2 regions of the Cernens ardua genome follow, and region 1 is predicted to be linked to the other one. Evidence: predicted binding sites of a transcription regulator. Region 1 holds the regulator's gene; the other holds the start of a gene.
What was found. Region 1 encodes LexA, which represses DNA repair genes until DNA is damaged. Its sites were predicted from a motif close to TACTGTNTANNTANACAGTA; they were not measured.
Positions count from the first base shown of each region.

Region 1 (5,098 bases):
ACCATCACAGTCGAGGGAAGCCCTTTAACCCCGGCATAACGCAGCGCCGACCACTCGTACCCCACCAGCATAAGATAACTGAACATGGCGGCACCCATGGCCCCAGCCACTTCCAGTACAGAGACATTCAAGAAGGCATGCTTTAAAAGATGGGGGTTGACTTCATGCAACAGTCGCCAACAGACAGTAACCGCCAGACCAAACACCACTAGCGTCACCGCTATTCCCAGCGCATGACGATAACGCGCAACAAGGCCGCGTACTCGTGTGAATGGACTATCAGACATGACAATCAAACCGGTATTCTATAGAAATAATAAAAACATTAGCCGTTCTGTACGAAATCATGGCCGCAGTCAATACTTAGAGCCCTTTGGGCGCAAAGATACCGGGCGCATTTCGCCAATACCCTTTGTAATCCATGCCAAAACCAAACACGTAACGGTCTTCCACGGTCAATTCACAATAGTCTGGCTTGAGACCTTCTACCGCTTTTCTATCGTGAGCCTTGTCCAGCAGGACGGCCGTCGAAACACTCGCTGCTCCGGCCTTTTTGAAGTGCTCGATAATCGCCGCTAACGTCGCACCTTCATCAAGGATATCATCCACAATAACGACATGACGCCCAGCTGCAGGACTCTCAGGAGACACACGCCAGAACAACTGCCCTCCACGAAGCTCGTTACGATACCGGGTTGCATGCAGGTAATCGATCTCAAGGGGAAATTCCAGACGTGTCAGCAGGTGGCCCGCTGTAATCAGTCCACCGTTCATGACGCTATAAAAGATGGGCAATTTATCGTGGAATTGGCGAGTCAGTTTCTCTGCCATGGTATCCAGTGCCTGTTCGATGCGTTGCAGGGACACCAGACAATCAGCTTCGTCCATCAGCTGCTTCATTTGCGTGGAAATTGTAGCGGTATCAATCGATTCGGATGTGGGCATAATACGTAATGACTGTGTTTTGTTTAGCATAAGTGGCATACAGGCGAACGGGGTGATGCTGACACCTGTAGAGCCTGTAAAAAGAGGTGATTTTATCAACCCCGTGGATTATAAGAAAAACTAATAGCCATATTCACTGGCTGTTTTATTCAATGTATGGTGCGCCTCCAACCAGCGCGCATTATTCGCGAGCGCAGACAGCGCAGGTCTCTCCCGGGTATATCGCAATGCGTTCAACCGTTGCATGCTTCCATGCGGCTGGATACCCGCCGTGGCAGTAGCTTCCAGTACGGCCTCTGCTGCAGGTCGATCATTGCACATCAGCACCATGTCACACCCTGCTGCCAATGCCTTTTCTGCACGGGACACCGGGCCACCGGCAAAATGAGCCCCTTGCATACTCATGTCATCCGAAAGGATGGCCCCATCGAAATTCAGTGCTTCGCGTAAATACGTTAACCATTTGCTGGAAAACCCTGCCGGTTCCTCAGAGAAGTCAGGATAGCGTACATGTGCCGGCATGACACCTGACAAACGTGTTGCCAAACGCGCAAAGGGAATCAAATCATGCCTTTCAAGGGTTGTAAAAGGACGAGGATCAACCGGCATCTCCAGATGTGAATCAGCCACCACGCCTCCATGGCCGGGATAATGCTTGCCAATCCCGGGCATCCCCCCTTCATTCAAGCCGGTAATCAACGCACCAGCCAACGTAACAACATGCTCTGGATTGGATGAGAATGAGCGCTCCCCAATGACCTTGCTACGATTGTCATCCACATCCAGCACCGGAGCGAACGTAAAATCAAACCCACAGGCGGCCAGTTCCTGAGACATCAGCCAACCGGTATCCCTGACAAGAGACAGCGTTTTATCAGGGGTCTCTATATACAGTGATTCAAACGAACACATGGGGGGTATATGCGTAAGCCCTTCACGCAGCCGTTGAACGCGCCCTCCCTCATGATCTACCGCAATCAGGATATCAGGGCGTACCGCACGAATATCATCACAGAGTGCTCTGGTTTGCTCGGGTGAAGTCATGTTACGGGCAAACAGGATGATTGCACCGACAGAAGGATGGCGCAAAATCTGCCGATCCCCCTCATCCAATGAGGTAGAACCGACATCAATCATGATTGGACCCGGTGCAGCACGCATGAAACGCTCCTTGTCAAGGTGTACCGATTTTCCCTGTTTATGACTATGCCATGGCACACATTGGTATGCGCAGAATGTCTGAACTCACCATAGCCCGAGGAAGACGTACGATAAACACAAAAGATAATGGAGCGCTATTCTAGCGTTTCATGAAGGAAGGTACACGTAGAAATTAAATCTGATAGGCTTGGGGAGTGTCACCTCGAAATGACTACAGGCAATCCGGGAAAACAACAAAACATTCGGGGATTAAGTTCTATAACAGCAATTGGACTTGCACTGTCAGCAATACTGGATACAATTACAGCTATTATTGATACAGCATAGGTTAATGGCAATGACCCGACCCCTTACGCGCCGCCAACAGGAAGTTCTTGACCTCATCACCGAAACGGTGGCGACCCACGGGTATCCCCCCACTCGTGCAGAAATTGCCCGATCTCTCGGTTTTCGTTCGGCCAATGCTGCAGAAGAACATTTGAAAGCGCTAAAACGTAAAGGTGTTATCGAGATGATACCGGGGGCTTCCCGTGGTATCAGGGTCGTATCATCCCATCTTGCAAAAACGCAAGGCGGGGATGAAAAAAATGCTGATAAAAGAAGTACCGATAAAAAAGGCGCACCCTCTTCGCAACATACCACCGCAAAATTTGTAACTCCCCAGCAGGAGGCTGCCAATGCATCTGATGCTCCGGCTGCCGAGGGGCTTGCCATCATAGGGCAGGTAGCTGCCGGTAGCCCGGTATTGGCACAGGAGCATGTAGATCGCTATTGCCCACTTCCGCCGACCTTTTTCTCACCGAAGGCAGACTATCTTCTTCGGGTCAAAGGGCTCTCCATGCAGGATATCGGGATTTTGGATGGCGACTTGCTCGCTGTCCATCGTACCAGTGATGTTCGCAATGGACAGATTGTGGTTGCTCGTATTGGCGAAGACGTCACCGTCAAACGCTTTGAGCGTAAAGGCAGTAAAATACGTCTGTTGGCTGAAAACGCTGACTTTGCTCCTATTGAGGTAGATCCAAGCCAGGGCTTCGAAATAGAAGGCATTGGTGTAGGTGTTATTCGAGGAGATCAAGGCAGCGGCTTACACTAAAACGAGGCATTATCGGTTTCACTACTAGTTACCGGTTTCACTCACTATAAGTGCAGGCCCAACACTCCCTGGCCGTGTGCCTGGGGGTGCTTCAATGATTACCCACTATTCCCCCTCTACCGCCCCCCCCTAAAGCTCTCTTGAATACAGCTTCACGTTACTGGCCCCGCAGACAATTTTCCCAATATTTTTTCATACCACTCCTTATTCATAACCTCTGCGACTCATTGTAGGCTGGTCGCTATATATACATATACATTGACCAGCCATTGTGATCATGAAAGGGAGATATCAAGCAATCATTACGGATGAAATAATCACCTTCATCGGTATCATGCCGAGTTAACCTGTGTAGCAAAATTCTTGAGAAAGCCGTGAATGACTTGACATCACATTAACGGAATATGCTAACAATGAAGCGTAGAAGCGTAGAAGCGTAGAAGCGTAGAAGCGTAGAAGCGGAGAAGCGTAGAAGCGTAGAAGCGTAGAAGCGGAGAAGCGGAGAAGCGTAGAAGCGGAGAAGCGGAGAAACGGAGAAGCCAATATGCAGTGAATCATTCAGGATGATTCACTGCCAACAATCATGATCAATGCACTGTGACGTTATCACTTAACTCCTCGACCACTTCACCCTCTTCCCACAGTTTTGTGCGGGTAATGGCATGATCGATCATTTCACGCGCCACCTGAAAACGCGAATCACGTAGTAATTCCAGTGCATCCTTGGAAAAGCGCACACTGACCAGCGCTTCACCTTCCCCCTCGGAGGGACGCAAAACCACCTCGCCATCAGGCAGTTCAACGATCTCAAGAATCGCAGTTTCAGACATTTTTCACCTCTTCGATAAGTTGAGCCATTCTGACACAAAAAAGCGTCGGCACCTCAACTCGCGTGCAGTTTCGACTTCACAGCGTTTATAAAAATGCTCTCTTTTCGTACTCATGACACTTGATATCCACTCGCACAGATAATCATCAGCGAGAAGGCAAACACAGAGCGTACAAGGAAAAGGAATGGATAAACGGCAAGCCAGATAACCTGATAATAACATTGTCCGTCGACAAACGACAAAGGTCAGATGACATTACCACTCTTCAGCACCTTGCCGAAGTTCACTGGTCAATGCCTTCAAGTGCTTCAGTAGTGCCTGGAGGGGGACCGCATTGACATCGCTTTGGATCATGCCTGAGTTGACAGGTTGAGCAGTGGAGAGGCGCAACAGCCGCCCAAGGCGTGAATCCAATACATGCAGCTCGCCTTGCGGCGTCAGCAATGCAGAGTACAGACGATGAAGATCCCCCCCTTCCGAATAATAGCGGGAGAGAAACTGGCGCCAATCAGTGCCAACATGTTCGCTGGGTTTGATAAATTCAGCAATCAGAGAGGCAATCCCCCGTTCAATCAATGCCGCAGCACCCTCTTCCAACGCGTCAGGCAATGGCCCGACAGACGCTCCGGAACGCTGCTGATCAGCCTCTTTCAGCAAACTTTCAGCATGGTAAAACCAGCGATTGGTTTGACGCGCGGTTTCCATTGGAAAATCCCCGATACTTCGTCGAAGCGACTGGCAAGTACTGCTCACTCAGATGCATGGATCTTACGCCGAGCAGCAATTGATGTGCCCACCATCAACTTGCGACATGATACTTACAGGAGAAGCCTCTACCGCATGATGAATTATTCAATCAAATGGGGAGGCCCCAGAAAAAAGATCATCAATTCCGATTATTTCTATGGGTGACCGTTATTTCTTTGGCTTACGTTTATCCTCAACGTGCCATTTACCCTCGCTGTAAGTTGCACGCCAGCCGGTTGCCTTACCATCACGCTCGGTCATGATGAATTGCGCCTTGTTCTTGCGCGAAAAGCGAATCTGCGTGGGCAGTTTATCCGGG
Region 1 covers NZ_JBPCZH010000001.1:357,880-362,977, forward strand. The annotation lists gene LMG33818_RS01620 (phosphatidylglycerol lysyltransferase domain-containing protein) at 1-287, opposite strand, end outside; gene LMG33818_RS01625 (hypoxanthine-guanine phosphoribosyltransferase) at 364-900, opposite strand; gene nagZ (beta-N-acetylhexosaminidase) at 1,066-2,106, opposite strand; gene lexA (transcriptional repressor LexA) at 2,444-3,202, shown strand; gene LMG33818_RS01640 (hypothetical protein) at 3,790-4,032, opposite strand; gene LMG33818_RS01645 (DUF6586 family protein) at 4,288-4,737, opposite strand; gene topA (type I DNA topoisomerase) at 4,948-5,098, opposite strand, start outside.

Region 2 (5,098 bases), on a different contig from region 1:
AGCGGGTATGAGCGAGTCCGAGAAAGGAATAAACGCCAACATGCCCAAACAGATTGTCGTCTGATTAGGCATGTCGGGTAGCGAGTATACGCCTGGCCAGTAAGGCATTCGCTTTTTTAGTTGCCTGAAAGTTGGCCTGTAGTACCCTGATGAGAGGAAATGGCGGTAGCGGGCCCTCCCATTTTTCTAGCGACCGGGGTCTTCTCGAAATCGCCGGATTTTAAAATATTGCTAACCCGGTTATTTTGGAAGGTGATTGATAAGCGTTTGATATATACTTTCCCATCAGCGGCATTCAGACGGTAGACATAATCCCATTCGTTTGAATCGAAGGGATTATCCAATACAGGGGTGCCCAGGATGTAAATGACCTGGTCACGCGTCATGCCGACCTGAAGTTCCTGTACCATGTTATTGGTGATCAGGTTCCCCTGTTGCTGGTCGAATCTGTATACCCGGAAGAGGCTGCAGCCGCTTAACATGCCGATGATGCAGCAGATAGTGATGATTTTAATTGAATTTTGCATTTGCCCAAGACTTTCCATATCGTTTGCGTTGGTCGATCATAACCGAAATACCCAGTGACTGCGAAGAGCTTCCTAATGGCCGACAGAAATCAGGAATTACGTAAGGCAGGATTAAAAGTAACACTGCCTAGAGTCAAAATTCTGCAAATTCTCGAAGCTACTCGAGAAGAAGACCTCCATATGAGTGCTGAGGACGTCTATCGTTCCCTGTTGGAAGCAGGTGAGGATGTCGGTCTTGCCACTGTATACCGAGTACTGACCCAATTTGAAGCGGCAGGCTTGGTAATGCGTCATAATTTTGACGGGGGGCATGCTGTATTCGAACTTTCCCAAGAAGATCATCATGATCATATGCTGTGCCTGGAGACAGGTGAAGTGGTGGAGTTCTTTGATCATGAGATCGAGCGCAGGCAGCGTGAAGTAGCCGAGCAACGGGGCTATGAGCTGGTTGATCATGCGCTCGTCCTTTATGTGCGCCCCAAGGGGTCAACAGCAACGCGACAGGATGGTGCGCCACATACGCCGGGTAATAACGGGAAGCGTTGAGGGTTGCTCACGTTCTCTGTAAGGGGCCGGGTGTTGTCCGGCCTTTGTAACCCTCCCACCACTAGCATTCGATTGCGCGGTTTTTACAATAAAAGGCGTTGGCTAATTGCTGGCGTGATTTTCCTTTCTCAAGACGTTTGAAAGGGGCTGCGATCGCCCCATATTGCTCTGGAAGCATGTTCCTCGCAATTATGGCAAGAGACCTGTGCAGCCATCAGGCCCCTTCCTGCCGTAAAAACTTAATGTTGTGCGGGTTGTTGGGCGCCTTGCAGCATTTCATGTGCATGGGCGAGTGTTCGTTCAGACAAATGAATTCCACCCAGCATTCTGGCCAGCTCACGAATACGACCGCTCTCGTCCAGTAGGGCCATGTGGGTATGAGTGCTTGTGTCATCCTTCTGCTTCTCGATGTGAAGATGCTGATGCGCCTGAGCCGCCACTTGGGGGAGATGGGTGATACATAAAAGCTGTGCGCCTGTTTGCCCCAGCTCCCGCAGTAACTGCCCCACGATTTCTGCAGTCGCACCGGAAATGCCGACATCTACCTCATCAAAAACGAGGGTCGGGATAGTGCTGTGGGCAGCTGCTACCACCTGAATGGCGAGGCTGATACGTGAAAGTTCACCTCCTGAAGCCACCTTGTGGAGTGGACGTGGCGGCTGCCCTGGATTGGCAGAGAACAGAAAAGTGACATGATCCATTCCCTCAGGGTGTGCAGCATCCCGTTGTGTGACAGAGACCTCAAAGCAGGATTTTTCCATACCCAGATAGACCAATTGCTCTTGAATGCGTTGAGCTAGCGTTGTTGCGTGGGAATATCTCTGTTGGGAGATGCTTTGTGCCAGTGTTCTCCAGTCATCCCTTAACTGGCGTACTTCTTGTGTCAGAGCCTCAAGGTCTTCCTCGCCGGGTTCCAATTGCGCCAATTGATCCCTGAGGTGTTGTGCAAACGAGATGATTTCTTCAGGCATGATGTGATGCTTTCTGGCAATTTGGTGAACGCTCGCCAGGCGCGATTCCACTTGATTCAGGCGCTCAGGATCGAGTTCGGCGCTGTTCAAATAGTGACTGAGTTCACTGCTCGCTTCGTCCAGCTGGATACCTGCTTCAGAAAGAAGTGCCAGCGCAGAGGCAATGGCCGGATTATTGAGTTCGGGCAGAGATTCCAGCGCCTGACGGGCCTGAGCGATCAGGGTAGTAGCACCCTGTTCGTCATCATCACAAAAATTTAGAGCTTGCTGTGTTTGCATCTGTGCCTGTTCGGCATGTGCCAATTGCGTTTGCTCGTGCTCCAGTTGTTCAAGCTCTCCCTCCTGCAGAGCAAGTTCATCCAATTCTTCGACTTGATAGCGTAAAAGCTGACGTTTCGCATTGGCCTCGCTATCAGTTTGCTGTGCTGTTTTGAGCCGTTGACGTGCCTTGGACCATCGGTGGTAAATCTGGCTCAGTTTTTCGACATCGCTTCCAATTCCTGCGTATTCATCCAGCAATGCCTGATGTTGCTGTTCACGAAGAAGGGATTGATGGGCGTGCTGGGCATGGATGTCGATCAGGTGGTCGCTCAGGGCTTTTAGATCCGCTAACGTACAGGGAGACCCGTTGATCCATGCCTTGCTACGCCCACTGGACGTAATCACACGCCGAAGAATGCAGGTGTCTGCCTCCAGTTCACGTGCATTCAGCCATGCTTGTGCGGCGGGTAACCGAGACACATCGAAACAGGCGGACAGTTCGGCCTTTTCTTCCCCCTGTTTCACACTACCTGCTTCGTATCGCCCGCCCAGGCAAAGCGACAGTGCATCCAGCAGAATGGACTTTCCTGCCCCTGTTTCGCCAGTAATGGCTGTCATTCCCTGTCGAAAATCAAGTTCAAGATGATCAACGATGACGTAATTGCGAATCGTGAGTTGTGTGAGCATGAAACCTCCGATCCGGAAATACCGGAATTGGAAACTGGCTGGGCCCGGAGACTACCGGCCGCCTGAAATCAATGTATCAGGTCTGGAGTCAAAGCCCTTTGACCATAAAAAAGCATGTTAACTTATACAGTGGTTGGTAGAGTTATACACCATGCATGTAATTATATACAGTAAAAATTATATTGTTGCCTGACTTGAGATTGAATTCTTGGGCCCCATCTTCTTTATATGGTTTTTGAAGATATGGTTTTTTGAAGCGGGTTTTCATTGTCTCTATCTGTGTTGTCATGATTTGTGTTGGCAAACGTGATGTTCATATTCAATGAGGCTGAGGATTCGCGTTCCACTTTTTGGACATATAGCCCGCATGGCTATATGTCAGGGCATAACCCTTTATTTATCAGGAGTAACCAGATGACTCATGATGCTCATGACCCTCGGCATGAAGAGCCTGAGGTCAACGAAGCTGAAAACAGTAACGATGAAGCCGTTGATGGCGAAAGGGTGGACGACTCCACCAGTGAATTGAAGGCTCGTATTGAAGAGCTGGAGGGGGAGCTGGCACACACCAAGGAACAGTCCATGCGTGTGGCTGCTGAAGCCCAAAATGTCCGTCGCCGTGCTGAGCAGGATGTGGACAAGGCGCGCAAGTTTGCGTTGGAGAAATTTGTCAAAAGTCTATTGCCCGTCGCCGATACGTTGGAAAAGGCGTATGAAACAATGCACCAAGAAGGCGTGGACGATGTACATTTGGAAGGCCTTCGCATGACCCGTGATATGCAACAGGATGCTTTTCAGAAGGCAGGGTTGGAGGTTATCGATCCGCAAGGCGAGCCCTTCAATCCAGAATATCATGAAGCCATGGCCATGGTGCCCAATCCTGATGTTGAGCCCAATACTGTCGTGGACGTAATGCAAAAAGGGTACCTACTGAACGGTCGTGTGATCAGACCTGCTATGGTGGCTGTCAGCAAGGCACCTTAAGACTGATTTTTTGCTCATAATGGTAAAAATGATGGTGATGGGGCCTTGAAAGTGAAATTTATGCCCCTATATCTGTATTTAGACAAGCAATCCGGGCGATTGCATGAATTAACAATTTTCTGGAGTCGCGGTATTTGACTTCAGTCACAAGCACAAGTCATGAGGTGATTCTACATGGGACGTATTATTGGTATTGACTTGGGTACTACCAACTCTTGCGTAGCAGTACTGGATGGTAAGTCACCCCGAGTAATTGAAAATGCTGAAGGTGCACGTACTACACCTTCCATCGTTGCCTACACTGACGATGGTCAGACGTTGGTAGGTCAGGCGGCCAAGCGCCAGGCAGTTACTAACCCGACCAATACGCTGTATGCCGTAAAACGTTTGATCGGTCGTAAATTCAGCGACGCTGAAGTACAGAAAGACATCAAGATCGTGCCTTACAAAATTGTTGAGGCCGACAATGGTGATGCATGGGTTGAAGTCAAGGGCGATAAAATGGCTCCCCCGCAGGTCAGCGCTGAAGTGCTGAAAAAAATGAAGAAAACAGCTGAAGATTATCTCGGTGAAACCGTGACCGAAGCTGTTATCACAGTTCCTGCTTATTTCAATGATTCTCAGCGTCAGGCTACCAAGGATGCCGGTCGTATCGCGGGGCTCGATGTAAAACGTATCATCAACGAGCCTACTGCTGCGGCATTGGCCTATGGCATGGACAAGTCTCGCGGTGATAAAACCATCGCTGTTTATGACTTGGGTGGTGGTACTTTCGATATTTCCATTATCGAAGTAGCCGATGTTGATGGCGAAACCCAGTTCGAAGTACTTTCTACCAACGGTGATACTTTCCTCGGTGGTGAAGATTTCGACAATAAACTGATCGACTATCTGGTCAGTGAATTCAAGAAAGAGAGCGGTATTGATCTTTCCGGTGATTCTCTGGCGATGCAGCGTCTGAAAGAAGCCGCTGAAAAAGCGAAAATCGAACTGTCCAGCGCTCAGCAGACCGATGTTAACCTGCCATACATTACGGCAGACAACACTGGGCCGAAGCACCTGAACCTGAAAGTGTCTCGTGCAAAACTGGAATCTCTGGTTGAAGATCTGGTGCAGCGGTCT
Region 2 covers NZ_JBPCZH010000008.1:45,695-50,792, reverse strand. The annotation lists gene LMG33818_RS12330 (outer membrane protein assembly factor BamE) at 117-527, opposite strand; gene fur (ferric iron uptake transcriptional regulator) at 603-1,073, shown strand; gene recN (DNA repair protein RecN) at 1,313-2,992, opposite strand; gene grpE (nucleotide exchange factor GrpE) at 3,407-3,976, shown strand; gene dnaK (molecular chaperone DnaK) at 4,151-5,098, shown strand, end outside.
Region 2: the regulator LexA is predicted to act here: its motif matches at 3,146-3,165, upstream of recN (DNA repair protein RecN).